Regions from separate parts of the Furfurilactobacillus sp. W61-4 genome, predicted to be linked through region 1. Evidence: predicted binding sites of a transcription regulator. Region 1 holds the regulator's gene; each other region holds the start of a gene.
What was found. Region 1 encodes Rex, which represses fermentation and respiration genes when NADH is low (regulators of the CRP and FNR family bind a similar motif). Its sites were predicted from a motif close to TTGTGAANTANTTCACAA; they were not measured.
Positions count from the first base shown of each region.

Region 2: the regulator Rex is predicted to act here: its motif matches at 3,888-3,905, upstream of AC27FN_RS04735 ((S)-acetoin forming diacetyl reductase).
Region 3: the regulator Rex is predicted to act here: its motif matches at 6,019-6,036, upstream of adhE (bifunctional acetaldehyde-CoA/alcohol dehydrogenase).

Region 1 covers NZ_BAAJNZ010000004.1:267,027-275,095, forward strand. Annotated here, with positions in the region: gene AC27FN_RS06975 (APC family permease) at 1-939, opposite strand, end outside; gene groL (chaperonin GroEL) at 1,336-2,967, opposite strand; gene groES (co-chaperone GroES) at 3,027-3,311, opposite strand; gene AC27FN_RS06990 (redox-sensing transcriptional repressor Rex) at 3,577-4,236, opposite strand; partial or broken gene AC27FN_RS06995 (ATP-binding cassette domain-containing protein) at 4,701-5,141, shown strand; gene AC27FN_RS07000 (ABC-F family ATP-binding cassette domain-containing protein) at 5,322-6,557, shown strand; gene tsaD (tRNA (adenosine(37)-N6)-threonylcarbamoyltransferase complex transferase subunit TsaD) at 6,698-7,744, opposite strand; gene rimI (ribosomal protein S18-alanine N-acetyltransferase) at 7,728-8,069, opposite strand, start outside.
Region 2 covers NZ_BAAJNZ010000003.1:89,724-97,792, reverse strand. Annotated here, with positions in the region: gene AC27FN_RS04755 (DUF1440 domain-containing protein) at 241-723, opposite strand; gene AC27FN_RS04750 (cation diffusion facilitator family transporter) at 1,003-1,617, opposite strand; gene AC27FN_RS04745 (ArsR/SmtB family transcription factor) at 1,607-1,939, opposite strand; gene rihA (pyrimidine-specific ribonucleoside hydrolase RihA) at 2,095-3,027, shown strand; gene AC27FN_RS04735 ((S)-acetoin forming diacetyl reductase) at 3,095-3,868, opposite strand; gene AC27FN_RS04730 (ABC transporter ATP-binding protein) at 4,036-4,725, opposite strand; gene AC27FN_RS04725 (ABC transporter permease) at 4,735-5,802, opposite strand; gene AC27FN_RS04720 (aldo/keto reductase) at 6,071-7,057, shown strand; gene AC27FN_RS04715 (NCS2 family permease) at 7,238-8,069, shown strand, end outside.
Region 3 covers NZ_BAAJNZ010000007.1:73,724-81,792, reverse strand. Annotated here, with positions in the region: gene AC27FN_RS09245 (Hsp20/alpha crystallin family protein) at 1-355, shown strand, start outside; gene AC27FN_RS09240 (aminoglycoside 6-adenylyltransferase) at 625-1,482, shown strand; gene AC27FN_RS09235 (low temperature requirement protein A) at 1,495-2,640, shown strand; gene recX (recombination regulator RecX) at 2,775-3,626, shown strand; gene AC27FN_RS09225 (DUF975 family protein) at 3,718-4,395, shown strand; gene AC27FN_RS09220 (bacteriocin immunity protein) at 4,620-4,982, shown strand; gene AC27FN_RS09215 (DUF1836 domain-containing protein) at 5,196-5,720, shown strand; gene adhE (bifunctional acetaldehyde-CoA/alcohol dehydrogenase) at 6,069-8,069, shown strand, end outside.

The sequences.
Region 1 (8,069 bases):
CGCAACGGCTAAAATCATCGCAGTGGCTGTTTGCAACAAGTAATACATCAACCCGTGACCAAAAATGCCGACACCAATTTGTGAAAGCACGGTTTGAGTCGCCATCGGTTTAATCCCCAACCAATAGTTGATAAAGGTGATCCCACCGAAGAAGAACGCAAGAATCGTGGCCATGATGGCTAAGGTTGCCGCCGCGTTATTCGTCTTTGGCTTTTTGAAGTTTGGCACCGCGTTACTGATTGCTTCCACCCCAGTCAATGAAGATGAACCTGAACTGAAGGCTTTAATAAAGAGCAATGCCGTCATTCCTTGGACGGGAGCCCTAACTGCCGCCGTGGCATGATAGGTGATCTGACCAGTCACAATATTGTAGATTCCCACGATAATCATGATTGAAATCATGACCACGAAGAAATAAACCGGGATCGTCAAGAAGTTGGCTGATTCACTCATGCCGCGCAAATTCAGTGTCATCACGAATAAGACGATGACAATCGAGATTGCAACTTGATGATGATACAGAGCTGGAATCGCGGAGGTGATCGCTTCGGTACCTGATGTCACTGAAACGGCCACCGTCAGCATGTAGTCCACCAATAAGGATCCCCCGGCCACTAGTCCTGCTGGACGGCCCCAATTAGTTGTCGCAACCACATAAGCCCCCCCGCCTGATGGGTAGGCGTGAATGATCTGTTGATAAGACAACGTGATCGCCAGCAACAAAATGAGGACAATACCTGCAATTGGTAAGGAAAACCAAATGGCAGCTGCTGACAACGTGACCAACACCGTGGTGATTTGTTCAGTCCCATATGCAACAGAGGATAATGCGTCTGATGAAAGCAAAGCCAAAGCTTTAAATTTAGTCAGTGCTTGACCGCCTTCATCCAAAGTTTTTAGCGGTTTACCAATGAGCAACCGCTTTAAATACCGCCACATTTCGAAACTCCCTTTGGCAGGTACAAGGCCGCACCTGCCTTCTATAAATTATAGTTACCGACAACGCGTTTGCGCCACGAATTTCTCGTCCACAAACGTCAAAAAAGCCAGCAATATTCTGCGGCTTTCAGCTAACTTATCTTACACTAGATTTTGAATAAAGGCCATGTGAAAAAATAGTCTCAAACAAGTCATTGTTGTCGAACACCAATTGACAACAAAAATAAGCAGTATCACATCCGTTATTTTGACCAACCTAAGCGGTGTTAGATAAAACCAAGATCGCATTAAATCGATGAAATAATTATATACAAACAAGGTGCTCAACCAACTAAGATTGGTGAGCACCTTGTCCATTTAACTCATTTGAATCGACCATGCTGGTTGATGTGTTGTCTACATCATGCCGCCCATTTGAGCAGCTTGAGCAGCAGCGGCTGCGTCAGCACCATTATCCTGCTTTGGTTCTTCAGCCACAACAGCTTCAGTTGTTAACAGCAAGGAGGAAACAGAAGCAGCGTTTTGTAAAGCTGAACGGGTTACTTTGGTTGGGTCAACAATCCCGGCGTCAACCATGTCCACCCAGTCATCAGTTGCAGCATTGTAACCAATCCCTGGTTTCTGTGACTTCAGCTTTTCAACGATCACTGAGCCTTCTTTACCGGCATTTTCAGCAATCTGACGAACTGGTTCTTCAAGTGCACGTAGCACAATGTTGATCCCAGTTTGTACGTCGCCTTCTTCGTTCAGGGCAGCAACTGCTTCGATAACGTTAACCAATGCAGTACCACCGCCTGAAACGAAACCTTCTTCAACTGCGGCACGAGTAGCATTCAGCGCATCTTCAATCCGGTAACGACGTTCTTTCAACTCCGTTTCAGTTGCAGCACCGACATTAATCCGTGCGACCCCACCAGATAATTTAGCCAAACGTTCTTGTAGCTTTTCTTTGTCAAAGTCAGAAGTCGTTGCTTCTAACTCCGTGCGAATGTTGGCAACTCGTTCGTCAACGTCGGCTTTGTTACCAGCGCCTTCAACGATCGTCGTGTTATCTTTAGTAACGGTGACTTTGCCAGCCTGGCCCAACTGCTCGACCGTGGTGTCTTTCAAATTCAAACCGAGGTCATCAGTAATCACGGTACCCCCAGTCAAAGCGGCAATATCTTCCAATTGTGCTTTGCGCCGGTCGCCAAAGCCTGGCGCCTTAACAGCAACGACGTTAAACGTCCCACGCATTTTGTTCAAGACTAACGTTGGTAAGGCTTCGCCAGTAATATCATCGGCGATAATCAGTAAGGCACGGCCTTGTTCAACAACTGATTGCAGTAGTGGCAAAATGTCTTGGATGTTAGCAATCTTCTTATCCGTAATCAAGATGTATGGGTTGTCCAAGTCAGCTTCCATCTTGTCGTTATCAGTAACCATGTATTGACTCATGTAGCCACGGTCAAACTGCATCCCTTCAACGACATCAGAAGTGGTTTCAATCCCCTTAGACTCTTCAATGGTGATAACACCATCATTGCCAACCTTTTCCATTGCGTCAGCAATTAATTCACCAACTTCTGGATCCGCAGCGGAAATCGAAGCAATCTGAGCAATATCTGACTTAGTCTTAACGTCGTGGCTCATCTTGTGTAAAGCATCAACGGCTGCATTGGTTGCTTTTTCAATCCCAGTCCGAATACCAACAGGGTTGGCGCCGGCGGTCACATTCTTCATACCCTCGTTAACAATGGATTGTGTGAGCACCGTCGCGGTGGTCGTCCCATCACCGGCGATGTCATTGGTCTTAGAAGCAACTTCAGCAACCAATTTCGCACCCATGTTTTCAAAATGGTCAGCCAATTCAACCGCTTTCGCAATTGTTACACCATCATTGGTGATGGTTGGTGAACCATAACTTTGTTCAAGCACCACGTTACGACCCTTTGGCCCAAGTGTGGTCTTAACCGTGTTCGCTAATTTATCAACCCCTGCAAGCATTGAACTGCGGGCATCTTCAGAAAACTTTAGATCTTTAGCCATGTGAATTTCCACCTCAACTATTTTTTATTTCGTCTTTACTTACGCAATTTAGGTCGAAATTATTCAACGATTGCGACAATATCTTTTTCATGGAGAACTAGGTAGTCTGCACCGTCATAAGTCACTTGAGTGCCGGCATACTTGTCAAACATCACTGTGTCGCCTTCCTTAACGGATGGTGCAACTGTGTCACCGCTGTCCAACACTCGGCCAGCACCGACAGAGATAACTTTTCCAGTCGTTGGTTTTTCTTGCGCATTACTTGCTAAGACAATACCGCCAACGGTTTGTTCTTCTTCTTCAGAAGCTTGTAAAATAACGCGATCTCCTAATGGTTTTAACACGTTAATCCCTCCAATAATTTTCGTTGAAATAAACGCTTTTAGCACTCTTGATGTCTAAGTGCTAACAACAAGGTCTATAATAACCATCCCTGATTCTGAATGCAAGACTTTTGGTCAAAGTTAGTCAAAAAAATTAGCAGCTCATCGTCCACACTGCTAATTGATGATTGATCGCTACTGGTAAACCCAATAATTAAGTCGAAAAAAACGTCTGTCGCTCTGCACACAGCGAGCAACCGACGTTCATCATTTTATATTTAACTAACTATTCTGGTTCACTTTCAGTTGGCACAATCTCTGCATAATGATCAATGAAATAGATGAGTGTCTGTAATTCATTAGTCAAATCAACGTTTTGAACCCGGACCGAATCAGGTACCGACAAGCGACGTGGTGTAAAGTTCAAAATTCCTTTGATACCGGCTTTTACCAATTGTTCGGTCACATCCTGCGCAGTACGTTCTGGAACCGTTACAATCGCAATCGAGATTTGTTGATCCTGCAATTGACGACCCATTTCTGATAATGGATAAATTGGCACACCACTTTGAACTGTGTTCACGATATTGTCATTAACATCAAAAGCTGCACTGATACGAACATTGCTATTTTGATGGAAATTAAAATTCAATAACGCATGGCCCAAGTTCCCCACCCCAACTAACGCAACATTGGTTAATTGGTCTTGATTCAGGATTTTTTTAAAGAACTCGATGAGCTTGGCAACATCATAACCGTAGCCTCTTTTACCGAGGGCACCAAAGTATGAAAAGTCGCGACGAATAGTAGCTGAGTCGACTTTAACAGCTTCCGATAACTGAGTTGAAGAAACGCGGGTCTTATCCGCGTCCAATAAAATGTTTAAATAGCGGTAATAGATCGGCAGCCGTTTTGCTGTCGCACGTGGGATTCGTTGTTCGGCCACGGCGGTTCACTCCTTTTTGTTCAATTAGTATCGTTTGTGAAACTAATGTGTAGACCAATTATAGCATAGGGCCACTTATTGTGAAGTAGAATTCATTCTTTTATCCGTTTTTTTCACAAAGTTTCTTATCAAATGCCCTGAGGAAACCCTAGTATACCCTGAGGCAACAGCATTAAAATTGATTATCCTTTTTCTAAAACTTTATGTCGCTGATATTAATTAAAATCACGAACTTTGATCACCATCGTTATTAATTTTTTACCAGCCCTTTGTTTCACAAGCTAAATCAGTGCACCCCTTGGTAATCCATGCCGCTTCCTTGCTCAACATGCTAGAATGGTAGTTATGAAATCGTTTGATAAATAAAGGAGTTTTCGACCATGTATGTTCTCCAGGTACAAGCAGTCGCGCGTCGTTTCGGCGCCGAGACCTTATTTGAAAATGTCTCCATGACGGTTGAAGATCACGCACGCGTTGGCTTAGTTGGTCGCAATGGTGCTGGCAAATCAACCTTGTTAAAAATGATTGCGGGCTTAAATGAACCGGACGCCGGCACCATCGCCACTGGTAAAGCAGTTACCATCGGATACCTGCCCCAAGACGCCGGGTTAACTTCAAATAATACGGTCTGGAACGAGATGCTCACTGTCTTTAATTTGCAACGACAACAAGAGCAGCGATTGCGCGAATTAGAGACACTAATTGCGGACCCCTCAGCAGACCATCAAAGTCCAGCTTATCAGCGCTTTTTAAACGAATACGATCAACTACAGCAAGATTTCAGCGACCACAATGGCTATGGCTATCAAGCGCTGATCCGTGGTGTTCTACATGCCTTTCACTTTGATGAAGACACGTATGATCGCAACGTCATGCAATTTTCTGGTGGTCAAAAAACCCAGCTAGCCTTAGCAAAGTACTTATTGCAGCAACCAGACTTGCTGATTCTAGATGAACCAACTAACCATTTAGACATTCAAACGCTGTCTTGGCTGGAAGATTATCTTAAGAGTTACCCTGGAGCTGTCCTTGTTGTCTCTCATGATCGGTACTTTTTGGATCATGTGGTGACAAATATTTATGACATGAACCAAGGTACGCTCACTCATTATAAAGGAAATTACTCCGCTTATTTACAACAAAAGGCAGCGCGCATCAAAACACAGCAACGGGCATTTGACAAACAGCAAGCCCAAATTAGTGCGTTGGAAGACTTCGTCAATAAAAACATCGTGCGCGCTTCCACAACAAAACGAGCGCAGGCCCGTCGCAAACAATTAGCCAAAATGGATCGTTTAGAAGCGCCCAAAGATGATGATCGTTCGATTCGCATTCGATTCCAGCCTGAGCATGACAGTGGCAAAGAAGTCTTGAAAGTTGCTGACTTGCAAATTGGCTATGCTCCGGGGGCACCTTTAGCAAGCCATATTGATCTTAATGTTATTAAACAGCACGCGGTCGGTATTGTCGGCCCAAACGGGGTCGGCAAATCGACGCTTTTAAAAACCATTTTATCGCAACGCCCAGCTTTAGCGGGCACGGTTAAAATTGGGGCCAATGTCACTGTTGGCTATTATGATCAGGAACAAGCGGTTCTCCACGATGAAAAGACCGTTTTAAATGAAATTTGGGATGAACATCCCACCATGGCAGAGCGCGAAATTCGGACGCTGCTAGGCAGTTTTCTGTTCACTGGTGATGACGTCGCTAAACCCGTTAGCGCATTGAGTGGCGGCGAACGCGCTCGTTTATCCTTAACCAAGCTGTCGCTTGACCACGACAATTTCCTAATTTTAGATGAGCCGACCAATCACTTAGATATTGATTCACGAGAAGTACTTGAAGAAGCGCTTAACGATTTTATGGGGACTGTCTTGTTCGTCTCGCATGATCGTTACTTTATTAATCAAGTCGCAACTGAAGTCGTTGAACTATCTGCTAATGGTACCCGCTGGTTTGAGGGCGATTATGATGACTATCAAACTGCCTTGAGTCAGCAAACGCCCAGTGAGCCTAATCAACAGGCCACGACTAACGCCGCTAGCACAGCCTACCAAGCTAGCAAGGCCGACCTACGTGATCAGCGCAAGCATCAGCGCTTAGTCGACGCATTGGAAGAGCAGATTGACCAGCTAGATGTCAAAATCCATCAAGTCACGACCACCATGCAAGCGCCTGAAAACGCTGCTGATATCGGCAAATTGACCGATTTACAGCATGAACTAGATACTCTTAATAAAGAAAATGACACAATCGAACAACAGTGGACAGCGGCCAGTGAGGCGTTGGAGCAATTCAACCAGAGCCATCATTTAGATTAAAAGTCCGGTCACTAGTGAGCTGGTGATTCGCCAACTTTACTAGCTGCACAGTTTTTAAACTCAAATAATCTGATCAAAAAAGGGATGAAATCTCGGAACGAGTCCGCGATTTCATCCTTTTTTGCCGAGAGCGGCGACGATTATGCTTCCACACCAGCCGCCCAAGTGAATTCTAGACTTGGATCGGCGTTCAAGGTCATGTCTGCGCGAACGCCTTGTGTCAACGCCACATGCGCCGCAGCGCCAATCATAGCAGCGTTATCGCCACACAGAGCCAATGGAGCTGCCACTAATCGGGTGTCGGGCACCACTTTAGGCAATTGCTCACTCAACGCTTCGCGAAGGCCGTGATTAGCAGCCACCCCGCCGGCTAAAACTAATTGGCGCACAGGATAACGTTGTACAGCCGCAAGCACCTTGCCTACCAACACATCCACCACGCTGGCCTGAAAACTTGCCGCTAAGTCTTCTCGATTGAGCGTTTCGCCGCGTTGATCTGCATTGTGAACTGTGTTAATAAACGCACTTTTAAGACCGCTAAAGCTAAAATCATAGTTAGCTTCATGAATCATCGCTCGGGGAAATTTAAATGTATCTTGACCTAAATGAGCCAGACGATCCAACTCTTTACCAGCCGGATACTCAATCCCAAGCACGCGACCAACTTTGTCGTAAGCTTCACCAGCTGCGTCATCTCTAGTATCCCCAATGATTTCAAATTCATTGGCCGCTTTCATAAACACAATTTGGGTATGACCGCCGGAAACAAGTAAGGCTAATAAAGGAAACACCAATGGTTCCACATAGCGAGCCGCATAAATATGCCCAGCCATATGATTAACTGGAATCAACGGTAATTCATGAGCGAAAGCAAAGGTTTTCGCAGCAGTCACCCCAATTAGCAGTGACCCCACTAGTCCCGGGCCGTAAGTGACGGCAACCGCCGTCAGCTCAGCTGGTGTAACTTGTGCTTCAGTAAGTGCTTTTTGAATGCCGATCGTGATTTCCTCAATGTGGTGGCGACTAGCCACCTCAGGAACAACGCCACCAAAACGTTGGTGACTCTTAATTTGGGTGGCCACAAAATTGCTTAAAATCCGGTTGCCATTCTCGACAACCGCCACGCTAGTTTCGTCACAACTAGTTTCAAAAGCCAAAATTAATTCACGTTCATTTGTCTCCGACATGATGATCCTTTCGTATAAGTTGCATGATCTGGGCATCTTCAACCGGTCGGTTATAGTAGCGCTTTCGCGTGGCAATTTTAGCGAAGCCCAAACTTTGATACAAGCCAATTGCCGCGCGATTGTGCGTACGCACCTCTAGGGTAACAATCGTATTTTCAGGTAGCGTCGCCAACCACTGCAAAATGAGTTGCCGACCAATTCCATGACCTTGCCAATCCCGAACTACGCCAACATTAGTCAGCTCAGCTTCGTCAATCACAAGCCCGCCGCTGAGAAATCCCACCGGCTGATTGGCTACTTGGGCGAGCCAATATTGACTCGTCGG
Region 2 (8,069 bases), on a different contig from region 1:
ATCAAGTAATGTCTAATTCTGACAAGTAACGGTTAGAAGTGCAAGGCGATGGTTCCGAAGAGCGTCAATAAATATAGTTGTTACCTTGGGCAACTTTCAGGTGTCCAGATTTAGTTAAGTAAGATGCGTAACATTAAGCGAATTGCTTCGAGGATGCCAGTTACCATGGCGAGGGTTGCTAATCCACCGACCACATACCAGCAAGCGTGGTAAAAAGTTTGTTTTGTCATGAAAATGTCCTCACTGTTTGTGATTTAGGGATTGGTAGAGGTGGCTGATAAAGACATCGTTGGTCCACATCCACACGGCGTGACCAAGAGCTTCAGATACATGTTCCTCTAGTGGCTGATCCTTTGCGGCCGGGATGGTATGCATTTTTGGCAATAAGTACAGATGATAAGCCGCCCATACACCTAAACCAAAGACAACGCCGTGACCAGCCTTTACTTTTGGCAGCCGTTGTCCGGCTAGCGCGTATGCAACGGCAAAAGTTGTCGAGAAGCCAAAATGCATGAGGAAACCGGCGATTGGCATTTGCTGTTTTGAGTAAGTGTAACTGGCGTTTAAAAGGCGTGGCGGTAAGTGCAATTGTTCTAACAGATGTTGTGGCGGATTGGGATTGTCCCGTGCGGGTGTGCGCGGGGGCAGTAGTGCCTCCCAGCCAATCTTGACCATGCCAGAGATGATGCCAGCGATTAAACCAGCTTCAACGGCGGCGGACATGTTAGTTTTGTGTTTGTCGGATTGTCTATTTGGTTTATATTTAGCTTTATATTTTGCCGTAATGATCACGCTCCTCACATTTAAGCTAGCCTCATTATAGGCTGTGATGAAGTAAAGTGCGAGCACAATGGTAGTCCGATTGAGGCTGCCAAAATGAATGGTTGGAGAAAAAACCGTGATCATTAATTTGCGAATTGTAGTAATTTTTAAAAACGCTTGATCAGTCATATCGTCCCTTGACGCCAAGGGGGCATTATGACATCGATTTAACTGGTGAAATTAATCTTCACCATGAAAGGCTTCCCAGCCTTCGCTGGCAATGAAGTAAACCAGGACGAGTGCTCCAATTGAATCGGCCCACCACCAACCTAATAACGCTGTCGCAATTGCGCCGATCAGAACAGTGGCGGCCATGTAGGCGCAGGTGATATTGCACATCCCATCTTCAATTAAGGCTGGTGAATTAATTTTCTGGCCCAAAGATCGTTTGCGCATGGTCAAAATCGGCATCAGTAGAACTGAAGCGATTGCAATGGCCATCCCTGAAAAGCTTGATTCTGGGGCTTGGTGAGTGAAGAGATTATAACCAGCGGTCAAGGTGACATAAACGGCTAACAGTAATAGAATACCGCCGACAATGCGACCGGAGCGCCGTTCAGCTTGTTCAATTCGTTCTTCGCTAGCACCAGCTTGTTCTTGACGAAGTCGCCAAACGAGAGTGATGCCGGCGATGATTTCTAGGAAGCTGTCCAAACCAAAAGCGACCAATAAGATAGAACCGGCCTTAATTCCGGCAGATAACCCGACTAAAAATTCAAATGCCATCCAAGCGACCGAAAAGTACTCGGTGTGCAAACCCTGAGTGATATAACGTGTTTTGACATTAGTGTCCATGCTTTTCTCCCCTAATGACATGATCAACGTGTTCCAGTGCCTCATTTAAGACATCTAAAATATGTGGATCATCCAAACGATAAACATTTGTCTTGCCTTGTCTAGTTGCACTAATGAGCTGATGCTCGCGCAGCTTAGCCAGCTGATGTGAGGTGGCCGACTGTTCTAAGCCGAGTTGATCACTGATTTGTGACACAGTTAAATCTTGTTGTTCCAGTAAATACAGTAGTTGCATGCGCGTGGGGTTGCTAAGTAACTGAAATAATGTGTGAGCTTCATTGAGGTGTCGTTCTTCAATAAAGCGAGGTGACGATGAGGTCATCAGATGATCATCCTTTCATATGACGCGGTTATCATATAACCGTTTATGTTATTTTGCAAGCCGGACTCGGAGAGCTATTGTAAGCGGTTGCTAACGCGTTGGTCTTTGATACACTATTGTTAAGTGCTGCGACATTAAACATAAAGGAGTTCCTTATGAAGAAAATTATTCTTGATTGTGATCCTGGGCATGATGATGCCTTGGCGATGATGTTAGCGGTCGCTTCACCGGAGATTGATTTGGCGGCGGTGACGACTTCGGCTGGCAATCAAACGCCTGAAAAGACATTGAATAACGCCATGCGGATGTTGACCCTTTTGCAACGGCAAGATATCCCAGTCGCCAGTGGTAATAAAACACCACTGGTGCAACCATTGGCGACTGCCGGCAATGTTCATGGTAAAACAGGGTTAGATGGGGCGGACTTACCGGATCCGGACTTCAAGCCCCAAGCTATGACGGCAATCGAATTAATGGCGAAGACGATCCGAGAAGCAACTGAGAAGGTAACTTTAGTTGTGACTGGGCCGATGACCAATGCCGCATTATTTTTGCGGGTGTATCCAGAATTAGCCGAACGGATTGAACGAATTGTCTTTATGGGCGGTGCGATGGGATTGGGTAATTGGACCCCCTCGGTGGAATTTAATATTTATGTTGACCCAGAAGCCGCTAAGATTGTGATGAACGCAGGGATTCCATTAACAATGGCACCATTGAATGTCACCCACCAGGCTCAAATTATGAAAGATGAAATTGCGTCAATCGGTACAATTAATAACCCGGTGGCGCAAGCTTTCAACGGTCTCCTAAACTTTTTTGAAATTTACCATGAGAACCCAAAATGGGGCTTTTCTGGTGCACCGCTACATGATCCGTGCACGATCGCTTGGTTGATCGATCCCACGATGTTTGAAAGTGATTTAATGAATGTCGATGTAGAAACAACCGGGGACTTGGTCAAAGGAGAAACAGTTTGCGATTACTATGAATTAACGGGCAAGCCGAAGAATACTGACGTTTTACTAAAAATTGATCGATCACGGTTTATCGCCTTAATTATGCAATCGTTAAAATCGTTCAACTGATTAAATGAACAACCAAAAGGCCACCGATATCAAAGTCGGTGGCCTTTTCAGATACAAGCTTTAAAGTTTAATGGAAGACCATGCCACCGTCGACCGTGATCGTCTGACCGGTGATGTAATCGGAGTCGGTTCCAGCCAAGAAACTAACCACGTTAGCAACGTCTTCTGCTTCAGACAAGCGATTTAATGTGATGTCCTTGGTGAAAGTTTGTAGGCCCCACTCGTCGTCTTTGCCGGCGTTTTGGCCAACTTCATGAGCAATGTCCATCATCATTGGTGTCCGTACAATTCCTGGTGCATATGCGTTAACGGTGATTTGGTCGGCGGCTAATTCCTTAGCTGTCGTCTGAGTAATACCACGAATGGCAAATTTAGTTGAGCCATATACAGTTAAATTCGGATTGCCAACTTCGCCAGCTTGAGAGGTGGCGTTGATGATTTTTCCACCATGGCCTAACCGTTTCATGGCGGCGTGAGCAGCTTGTGTGCCCCAAACGACACCACCAGTGTTAATCATCGTAACTTCGGCTAACTGTTCAGGCGTCACATCATCAATTGGGGTGGTTGGTGCCACACCAGCATTATTGACGATAACGTTTAAATCGCCTAACTGAGCGACTGTGTCATCGACAGCTTTGAAAACCTGATCACGGTCCGCCACATCCGCCACGAGTGCGATGGCTTTACCGCCGTGATTTGTAATTGTAGCAGCGACATCATCTAATTTAGTCTTAGTCCGACCGATGAGCGCAACGGCAAAGCCATCACGAGACAAACGATCAGCAATGGCAGCACCAATTCCTTGGCCAGCACCGGTAACAAAAGCGACTTTTTGCGTCATGTGTAAAAACCTCTGTTTCTTGTGAAATTATGAACTAAAAGTTAGTATACCGAACTCTCGTAGTAAAAACTAGTCCTAATTTCATGGGCCTATTGTCCCCCAAGAATTCCTCGTAGGCAATAAAAAACCAAGCCGTTCAGTAATTTCAGGCTTGGTAGGGTGATTGGTTAAGCTTTAGTGACCGCTGTTTGGCGCGTCATCTGACCATCTTCAATCTTGTAGATTACATCACTTTTAGTAATTAGTCGTTCATCGTGAGTCACCATAATGATGGCTTTGTTGAGATCATGAGCTTCGCTAACTAAACGATCAACCACATCGAATGAACGTTGAGAGTCGAGGCTGGCGGTTGGTTCGTCGGCTAAAATGACGTCAGGATTATGGAACAATGCCTTGGCGATAGCAACTCGCTGGCGTTCACCACCGGACAATTCGTTTGGCAGCGCATTGTCCATATCACGTAGATCCAAGCGATCGAGTAATTGTCGCATTTCATCTGCTTGGAATTTTTGATGCGCGAGACGGTCGATGAGTTTAAATTGTTCGCTGACGGTTAGGAACGGAATTAAGTTGGAGCTTTGCAAGATAAAGCCGACGTGATCAAAGCGATATTGAAGACGTTGCTTCTCCGTCTGTTGGGCGATATCAACGCCATTGAGTAGGACCTGCCCACTTGTTGGTTGTTGTAAACCAGCTGCAATTGTGAGAAAGGTACTCTTTCCTGAACCTGAAGGCCCGATGACCGAGACAAATTGTCCAGGTTCGATTTGAAAGTTGACGTTGGTCAGCGCGTTAACGGCCACGTGACCGCTACCGAATTGTTTGGTGACTTTAACAAGTTCCATTACGTTTGCCATGTGAACCTCCTATTTAATCGCGATGACTGGGTTAATGTGAGCAATGGAGCGCCATGAGAGCAAGGAACCGAGAATCGAAGCGACGACTAGTGAAACACCGTAGAGACCTAATTGACCATAATTTAAGGCAAAGGGCATCCCACTTGGGGCCACGTTACCCATTACAATCGTAACGGCCAGCCCGATGATGACACTAATGAGACTCATCACAGTCGCCTGCGTCACAACGCTGGCAAGGATATGCTTAGTGCCGATCCCTTCGACCTTCATCACGCCGAAGAGAGATTGTTTTTGTAGCGTTAAGACGTACATGAAGATCCCGATAATCGCTAATGACATTGCGAATAAGAAGTAAATCATCGTATTTAACGTTGTCTGTTCAGCACTGTAACCAGGTAGGTTTTGAATAAACGTGTTGATTGGTAATCGTTGTAAGTTGTGATCGGTTGAGGTCAGCTTGCTGTTTTTTGAAACCAACGCGTTGATCGGCAGTGGCTTAGTGACAGGTACGCCACCGACAGATTTGATATGAGCCAACGTACTGATGTCGGTATATAACGTTGGTGCAATGCTGTAAGTGCTTTGGCCGTAACTACCGACGACTTTCAATAGCTGGGTGTTAGAGCCTAAGCGAATTTGATCCCCAATCTTTACGCCCTGGTCTTTCAGATTCTTGGAAATAATGACTTGGTTTTTGCCATTAACGGCGTGACCGTGGGTAACCTTTGGCATGACGAAAGCATCGCGGTTGGTCGCTAGCGCGGATACGTTGATCTTGGTCGACTTGCCGTCCTTTTGTAAAGCTGTGTTGGTCAAACTAACCGGCACGATCTTACTCCCCTTAACGTCATTCTTGGCTGCAGTCGTGAGTTGCGATGCCGAGATGTTCTTGTTGGCGTCTTTATTGAGATAGACATATTTTGCCTGCCACTGGTCGATTGCGAGGCGATTTCCTTGCGAAAGCCCGTTGGCCAATCCCGCCAAGACAAAAACAACTAAGGCGATTAGTACCATAACACCGGTGAGTAGACTGAAACGGAGTCGTTCGCGGCGCATTTCTTTTAATCCTAAGTACATTTTATTCGCTCCTTAAGTTTATTTATCGGGTGATAAATGAATGACTTTATTATAACCAATGCCGATAAAAATGCAACAATTAAATTTATCCGAAATGAAAATAAGGCAAGCCCAGTGGATATGAACTTAGCTTTAACGATGAACGCCTGTCGGCAAATTGAAAGTCTGGGGCAGAGGGGCAGGCCAGTTCTATTCAATAATTAAACAATCGCTCAAATGAGGTGCACAAAAGCCGTATACTAAAAGAAATGAGAAACGAGGGATGGGTATGTATTTGGCAAATGAACAACGTTATCAAACCATGCTTTATCGGCGTGCCGGTCGTAGTGGACTAAAATTGTCTGTATTAGGATTGGGACTGTGGCATAACTTTGGCAGTGTTGATGTGTTCGACACACAAAAAAATATCGTACGAACAGCTTTTGACGCAGGTATTACCTATTTTGACCTCGCCAATAACTATGGGCCAGAGCCGGGGAGCGCGGAAACCAATTTTGGAAAATTATTGGCCACGGATTTGCGACCATATCGCGATGAAATCGTGATCGCAACCAAGGCAGGTCATCGGATGTGGCCAGGGCCTTATGGTGATGGTGGTTCAATGAAAAATATTTTGGCGAGTGCTGACCAAAGTTTACGGCGGTTGCAAACAGATTATGTGGACATTTTTTATTCGCATCGTCCTGATCCGGACACGCCGGTTGAAGAAACTGCGTATGCCTTAGACAAGTTAGTGCGACAAGGCAAGGCATTGTATATTGGGATCTCAAAGTATAATCCGCAACAAACGGCGGCAATTGAAGCTGTCTTTGCAGATTTACATACGCCTTATATTGTTCATCAGGATCGATACAATTTATTTGATCGGCACGTGGAGGATGGTCTGCTGCAACAATTGCGTCAAGATCATACCGGACTAGTGACGTTTAGTTCTTTGGCACAGGGGTTACTAACGGGTCGTTACTTGCAAGGAATCCCGACCGATTCACGTGCGCATCGGTCGGATAGTCCATTTTTGCATGAAGACCAGGTCGAATTAGCGCTGGCTAAGATTCGGCAGCTTAATGAAGTGGCACAATCACGCGGACAAAGCTTGGCGGAGATGGCTTTGGCATGGTTGATTCGACAGCCAGACGTCAGCAGCGTACTCATCGGTGCTAGTCGACCTAGCCAATTGCTGGATAACTTAAAAGCACTGGATCGACTCGATTTCACACCGGCTGAATTAGCGAAGATCGATGAAATTACCGCATAATAACAAAAATAGGCCTGAAAATCCGAGAAATGTTCGGTATTTTTAGGCCTATTTTTGTTTTTTTGTTCGTATTTAAAGAAAAACATGGTGATTTTTTGGCTATCGTGATACACTTTCTTTGTTGTAAGAGAACTATATTGAAACGATGATATTTATTGTTCGTATATGGAGGGGAAGATTGTGACCGACTTTTTTAAACTGAAGCAAAATGGCACCACCGTAGGAACCGAAATCGGGGCAGGCATTACAACATTTTTTGCCATGTCTTACATTCTTTTTGTTAACCCACAGATTTTGGGCCAGACTGGGATGCCTGTTCAAGCCGTTTTTCTAGCCACAATTATTGCCTCAGTTGCTGGTACATTAGTCGTCGGTTTGTTCGCTAATGTTCCTTATGCGTTAGCACCGGGGATGGGTCTTAACGCCTTTTTTACTTACACCGTTGTGATGGGACTGGGATTCAGTTGGCAACAAGCGTTGGCACTGGTGTTCTTCTGTGGCGTCATCAACATCCTGATCACCGTGACTAAAGTGAGAAAGATGCTGATTTCAGCGATTCCCCTCAATTTACAGTTGGCAATCAGCGGTGGTATTGGTGCGTTTATTGCTTATGTCGGGTTGAAAAACGCGAATTTCCTGCAATTTACCAGCGATGCCGGTAATATACTGTCTGTTAATGGCACGACGTTTTCAGCGACTCAACACCATTTTGGCCACGGCATTGAAACTGTGGTCACCGGTGGCGGCATTGTGCCGGCGCTGCAGGCATTCAGTTCACCGAGCGTTTTATTGGCTTTGATTGGTTTAATCATTACTGTCCTGCTCAAAGTCAGAAAGATTCCCGGCGCTTTGTTAATGGGTATTTTACTTACAACCGTGATTGGGATCCCAATGGGTGTAACGAATATTCACCCATCCAGTAATTTCTCTTTTGCAGCATCATGGCATTCACTCGGCACGACGTTTTTAGCAGCCTTTTCAGATAAAGGGATGGGATCGTTATTTGCGAGTC
Region 3 (8,069 bases), on a different contig from region 1:
TTTGTTTGATTTACAACGCCGCGGTAGTGATATGCGAACGGATGTTGTCGAACACGATGACAATTATCAAGTGAGCGCCGAATTACCGGGTTTCAAAAAGGATGGCATTCACTTGAACTATCGGCGTGATACGTTATCGATTCAGGCGACCCATGAAAATAACCATGAAGATAAGGATGAAGCAGGCAATGTGTTACGTCGTGAACGTAATTACAGCAATGTTAGTCGCTCATTCTATCTACCTAATGTTGATCGACAACAAATCACTGCCAATTATGATGGCGGGATTCTAAAAATCACGCTCCCTAAACTAACCGCTTCGTCGTCAGATGATGATTCAATTGAAATCAATTAGTTCTAGTTGTCTTAAATAACGTCAAGCATTCAACTTAAAGCGATTCACATGCGTCGAAGAGACGGATGTGAATCGCTTTTTTTCTACCTATAGTCGAGCCTGATGTCTCAGCTAGTGCTCGACACCACCCAGCTGGCTTCACTCTGATTGTTCGTGGCTGACTACTGGAATTTAAACTAGGTTAGGTTTTTATGCGGGCAAAAGGATTTCGTGCGGTATAATGCCACTAAACTGGCGTGATCGTAGATTAATAGAAGGGAGTCTTGAAGATGCAACAGCGTAGTGCGGCAACGATGATGCACTTGATTCGACAAGTTGCGGAAGCAGATGAAAATATTCGAGCCGTTGGCATGGAGGGCTCACGAAATGATCCACAGATCCAACAAGATGAGTTTTCTGATTTTGACATTACGTATTTTGTCAAAGATCCGACGCCGTTTCGCCAAAGCGATGATTGGCTTGCTGTCTTTGGTGAACGCATCATCATGCAAAAGCCCACGGGAGCTTTATTTTCTGGGACCAAACAGCCGTGGTATCCCTACTTAATGCAATTTAGTGACGGTAATCGACTGGATTTAAAAATCGCCAGTGTGCGTGATAAAGACGCTTATTTGGCGGCTGAGCATCTGAATCAATTGATCTTAGATAAGGATGCTCCAATTGTTAATCAACCTGATTTGTCAGATTGGGACTTTCATATCACGCCGCCATCTGAAGAGGATTATCAGAATAGTGTCAACGAGTTCTTTTGGGTCAGTCTTTACGTTATCAAAGGGTTAAAACGTGGTGAACTGCTTTACGCCAATCAGTTTTTCGAACGTCCAGTTCGTGAAGAATTGTTGAAAATGTTGGAGTGGTCGGTGGGAATTAACACGAATTTCCAACTCAGCGCGGGGAAAAATGATCGTCAATTACAAAGCACATTGTCGAAAGACGATTACGACAAGTTAATCGCGACTTACCAACTTGAGTCGCCAGCAGCAACTTGGCGCGCACTACAAATAGCCACACAACTATTTCTCGCCACCGCGCGGGTCGTGGCGGATCAATTAAGCTTTGAGTTTCCTGACTATCCAGCTGCCGTAATGGCTTACGAAACTAAATTGATGGCTGAGTCCGGTAAGTGAGGAACGTCAACGATGACAGAACTACGACAACGTCCAGAGGTTACCAATCTTGAGTTGTTCTATGATCTGATTTTCGCGTATGCGATTAGTCGGATTACGACGGTCTTACATCTCGTGCACCATGAGGTGATTCCTGGACGATACCTTTTAGAATATTTAATTATGTTTTTTATGTTTTGGACGATCTGGACCTATCAAACAGTCTTGGTAAACCGATTCTTTCAGGAAAATGTCCAACATAGTTTATTTATGATTTTTGACATGTTTGTGGTCATTATTTTGTCGCAATCATTGAATCCTAATTTTGAATCAACGCATCCCACATTTGCCGGATCGACATCAATATTACTCTTTAGCATTGCGCTTCAGTATTGGCTGCGTGCTCGCCATTTACATGATGAGAAACAGTTGGCGGTTGCTAAGGGACTGGCTAGAACGCTCTTTATTAGTGGGACCCTTGGTGCGTTGACGATCATTCCTTGGGCGCCATATTTAATTCGTGTCACGGTGTACGTCGGTTCAATGGTTTACGCTAACGTTAGTCCAGCCTTTTTGAAACGCGCTTTAACTGAATTTCCAGCGCTCTTTGAACATTTAACGGAGCGTTACTCGCTGTTTACGTTGTTGTTATTTGGCGAAGCAATTATTGCGGTTGCTAGTGTCGTGAATGTGCATCATTTTAATTGGCTAGCGATTCCTTTCTTTTTAACCATTGTGGCCCTATTTTTGGGTTATTTTGCAATGTATCAGCAGGGCATTGATCGTCATCAGAAAACAGCCGGTATTACATTAATTAACGTCCACTATGCCATTTTTGTCGGTTTAGATTTAGTCACGGCCGCAATGGAACTCTTTTTGAACGGTGAACTCATTGGCTGGCAGTTTGTTGGCTTGGTTACTCTAGGTTTGTGGGGATTTGGCGGCGGCATTTTAACGGTTCTAGCCACGTATCCAAAACGCGGATTGCGAATTTCTCTAGGCAAGGCGTTTAGTTGGTTGACGGTTGGATTAGTGTTGTTGGGTGGTATCTTGATGTTCATTAAAACGCATGTGGCGGTGACGATGGTCTTGTTAGCAGTAGTGGCACTTTGCGGTGGCGGGGCAACCTGGCAATCTTTACGTCAGGACTTTAAGCAGCCAGTTAAAGATAATGCATGAGGAGGTTAGTCGTGAGTAATGAAGAGAATCGACCGATTCGGATTGGTGACGTTGGGCAATCGCACCGTTCGACACCTAAAAAGCAGTCGCAATCTGGAAAAGCGATTGCTGCTGACTTATTGAAACAAGCCCAAATGAAACAAGGTAAAGCCGAACACGCTAAACCACAGTCTGAAGCCAAATCAGCTCGGGTCGTGACCATGATTGAAGCGCAAAAACGCGCAGGTCGCTACAATATTTACTTAGATGGTCAGTATGCTTTTCCGGTAAGCGAGTCAGTCCTCATTGAATTTCGCCTGTTTAAGGGCATGACCATCACGCCGGCATTGCAAACGCAAATTAGTGATGCAGATGATGTGGCCCGCGCATACAATCGGGCGCTTGATTATTTATCTGGGCAATTACGGTCAGAACGTGAAGTTGTCACAAAATTAGCTAGTTTGGATATTCCAGATGAGGTTATTAACGCGACGTTACAACGGTTAAGAGAACTGCAGTTAGTAGATGATTTGGCTTATGCAAAAGCTTATGTGCGCACGATGATTAAGACTTCTGATAAAGGCCCAGTAGTGATTCGCCAGCATTTGCGACAAAAGGGAATTGGCGAAACCTTGATTGATCAAGCGCTGGTTGAATTTTCTACCGATGATCGATTGACCAATGGCATTGCGACGGCAACCAAGTTAGCCCATCATTACGCGAATAAACCCTTTGCGGTCCAACAACAGAAAGTCCGTCAGAGTCTCATGCAAAAGGGGTTCCAACAAACGCTCATTGAGCAGATTATGACCGAGGTGACCTTTGAACGGGATGATGAGCAGGAAAACGCGTTGTTACAGCGAGAAGCGGCCAAGGTCTGGCAACGTAACCGGCGCTATGCGGGACGAGAGCGTCAAAATCGAACTAAGCGAACACTATATGGTAAGGGCTATCAACTGACAGATATTAATCGTGAATTAGAACGATTGGTCAACGAAGAAGATTAAAAGACAAGTAAGTTGCGTCACTTCTGCTTAGTTTAGTAAGATCTAATCGAAACAATTATGATAATTAATGTCGGAAAGGAGATGATTGACCATGAAAACAAGAGCTGAATTAAAGCAGTCAGCCAAAGATGTGCTTCGTGGCCACTGGGGCCAGGCAGTCGGACTGAACGCATTGACAGTGATTTTAGCCTATGGCAGTTTTGGCGTGTCCATGCGACAACAATACGCGAATTTTAATGTCAACGGTCAAGCTGGCGGTGGCAGCTTTTTAGTTAGCGTGTTAGCGGTGGCGATTAATTTTGGAGTCTGGTTTACTTTTTTAAGTTGGATTCGCCAGCCAAAGCGAGAGATTCGACCATTGCGGGATGCCTTTAGTGTAATCGCGACCCCAGCGGTCTTTGCCTTGCTATTGCAATGGCTGATAATTACCTTCGTGGTTGGGATTGGCTTGATCTTATTATTGATTCCTGGAATTATTGTTGGCTTGATGTGGAGCCAAGCGGTTTATGTCTATAAAGATCTCCATGCTGCCAATCCTGATGCGAGTGTGTGGCAAGGGATTATGCCGGCTTTGTCACTAAGTACTCAGCTAATGCGCGGTCACAAGTGGGAATTCTTCGTGTTACAACTTAGTTTCTTGGGCTGGATTCTGCTTGGAATGTTGAGCTTAGGGATTGGTTTCTTTTGGATCACCCCGTACATTAATGCTACTTCAGCAGCTTATTATGATGAGTTGGAAGCAAGTAGCAACGTGGAGTTAACGATGTAACGTTTCGATGGCTGAATTTTTGAACTTGCTCACTAGGTCACAATGAGTAGGATTTAAATAAATCGTGCGCCTGACATTTTTGTTAGGCGCACGATTTTTACGTTGGTTTTCAGTGAAAGCTGACCTCAGCAAGTTAAAGTGTCGAGTTGATCTAAATTGACGCAAAGAGTAAGGTAATGTATGAAAGTGTTGCGTTTTTAATATATTCATTGGGGGATGTAAAATTGACCAAAACAGATGTTTCAGCGACTAAAACTGAGATTCAAGCGATTTGTCGTGATCTGTATCAAGTGCTTGATCAACGAAGCAGTAAAAATTCACAATTATTAGATATTTTGGACGTTTTACAACAGGTGATCAAAACAGTTCCAGACACGTCGAATCCAGTAGCACTAGTCAATCGGCTGGTTAACTATATTAGGATTGTGGCATCAACCGGTGAGTTACATTTTTCTGGATCCTCTGAAAAGTTAATGATTCAACTGGGCGTTATTGGACAAAAAGCAGGGTTGAATGGGGCCTATATGGCTGATTTCGCAGATAAATCATACTTCTATCGACCGTTTGAAAAATATCCCCAACACTAAAAAGAATTTTCTGCATTGTAATGAGCGGCGATGACCACGGTGGCTTAGTGTTCAATAGTCGGTTTGTTTAAAGATAATCACTGGAGTCAAATAAGCCACCTGCCAGGCATTGATATCAATAAGGATTTTTCCATCATCTAGTTTACAACACTAGATGATGGTGATATTATTTATTTAGACGTAAACAGCCAATGATTAGCGGAGGATGCAGTGATGGCAGATTCTTTTGAGCAGTACCATAAGTGGGAACAACATTTAGCTGAAGTCACCTTGCCCAAGTGGGATGAGTTGCCAAAGTTTGATCTGTATATGGATCAAGTGGTGGCCTATGTGAACGATACGTTAGGCCCGTTGGACGTGGATTCAGTGACACCCGCAATGATCAACAATTATGTCAAACACAATATTATCTTGGCGCCAGTGAAGAAGAAGTATCAGGTCATGCAGGTGGCAGACATTTTATTGATCGGCTTGCTAAAACCGACATATGCGATGGACACGATTCGGCAGGGCATGGATCAAGTCACGGCTAGCCTTTTTCCCAAACGGGCCTACGATACCTTTATTGATCTGATGTTAGCTGGTTTACGTGGTGAATTGCCAGAAGCACCCGCGGATAATTTGAATGATCAGATGATGGTGACGGCTGTCCATGCCATTATGGACAAAATGAAGTCAGAAAAATTGTTGAGTCTGACTAAAGAAATCGTGACCCCTAAACCAGTTGAACAGAAGTAAATAAAATTTTGTCATTTATGCTCAGTGAGCAGTGGAGCTGTCTTTTCGTCTGTGAGAAGGCAGCTTTTTTCATTTGTCACCAATAGCAATTGTGATATAAGTGGCTAAATAAACGGGCATCAGCGTAAGAAAGTTTTTAAATTCACAATTGATAAATAAGCGTTTAAGCGAAGATTTCAGAAAAGTATTTACATAATAAAAAGCGCTATATTAACGAGTTAAGCGCTTACATAAACGAGCAAAACAAAAACTTGAATCAAAATGCTTGAAAAGTTTTTACAACGTGTTAGACTACTAATTGTGAAAGAGATAACAAATAGACATCAATCTGATGGAGGCAAACAAAGCATGGTTGTAAAAGTTGATAAAAAAGCTGAAAAACAAACCACGAATGTCGCAGACATGATCCAAAAATTGGTCGACAAGGGTCAAGCAGCCCTCGCAAAAATGGATGGCTACGACCAAAAGCGCATTGACCACATCGTGCACGAAATGGCGATGGCTGCCTTAGACAAACACATGGAATTGGCAAAATTGGCCGTTGAAGAAACTGGCCGTGGTGTCGTAGAAGACAAAGCAATTAAAAACATTTACGCATCAGAAAATATTTGGCACAAGATTAAGGATGATAAGACAGTCGGCATTATCCGTGAAGATGATGTTGAAGAAATCACCGAAGTAGCTGAACCACTTGGTGTGATTGCCGGAATCACGCCAGTTACCAATCCAACGTCAACGGTCGTCTTTAAGGCTGAAATCGCCGTGAAGACACGGAATCCAATCATCTTCGCGTTCCACCCACAGGCCCAAAAGAGCTGTGTGGCCGCTGCGACGATCGTACGGGACGCAGCCATTGCAGCTGGTGCGCCAGAAGGGATGATTCAATGGATCGAAGAACCTTCAATCGAGGCAACGGATGCTTTGATTAATAATGATGGTATTGCTTCAACGTTAGCCACTGGTGGCCCTGGGATGGTTAAAGCGGCTTACTCGACCGGGAAGCCTGCTTTAGGGGTTGGCCCTGGTAATGGTCCAGTGTACGTGGAAAAATCAGCTAACATCAAACGGGCAGTTAACGATATCACGTTGTCGAAGACATTTGATAATGGGATGGTTTGTGCATCTGAAAACTCAGCGGTGATCGACGCAGAAATTTATGACGAAGTAATGGCTGAATTCCAGCGTTTGGGTTCATTCTTGGTGAAAAAGGCCGATCAAAAAGCCTTAGCTGATGCCATGTTTAACCCAGTCACCCATGGTGTTAAAGGACCGATTGCTGGTAAATCAGCTTATGATATTGCAAAATTAGCTGGCATTAAAGTCCCAGAAAACACGAAAGTTCTGTTGGCAGAAATTGATGGTGTTGGTCCAGATTATCCATTGTCAGCGGAAAAATTATCACCAGTTCTATCCGTTTACAAAGCGGATTCTCGTGAAGAAGCTTTGAAGCGCTGTGAAGAATTGTTGAACTTCGGTGGCCTTGGCCATACAGCTGGTATTCAAACAGAAGATCAAGACCTAATGACAGAATTTGGCGTACGCATGAAGGCTAGCCGGGTCTTGGTTAACACACCATCCGCTGTTGGTGGGATTGGTAACATCTACAACAACATGATTCCTTCCTTAACGTTAGGGACTGGTTCATGGGGTAAGAATGCTGTTTCGCATAACGTGTCATCCTTTGATTTGATCAACGTGAAGACGATTGCGAAACGGAGAAATAACATGCAATGGATTAAGATTCCAAGCAAAGTTTACTTTGAAAAGAATTCAGTTCGTTACTTAACCGATATGGAAGGCATTGAAAAAGTCTTCGTGGTCGCTTCACCTTCGATGGTTAAGAACGGTTATGTGGATATCGTGCGTGATCGGTTGCGTAAACGACCAAATGGTACAGACATTCAAATCGAGGTCTTTGATCAAGTCGAACCAGACCCATCAACGGACACTGTTGATCGTGGGGTTCGGTTAATGAACGAATTTAAGCCTGACACGATCATCGCTATCGGTGGTGGTTCACCATTGGATGCGGCTAAAAACATGTGGATGTTCTACGAGCACCCAGGTGCAGACTTCTTCGGTGCTAAGCAAAAATACTTGGACATTCGTAAGCGGACTTACACGTTTGAAAAGCCAAACAAAGCGAAGTTTGTTGCGATTCCAACAACTTCAGGCACCGGTTCTGAAGTGACACCGTTTGCGGTTATCACAGACTCACAAACCCACGTCAAGTATCCATTAGCTGACTACGCCTTGACACCAGATGTTGCCATCGTGGACCCACAATTTATCATGACGGTTCCTAAGAAGACGATTGCTTACTCTGGCTTGGATGTCTTCTGTCATGCT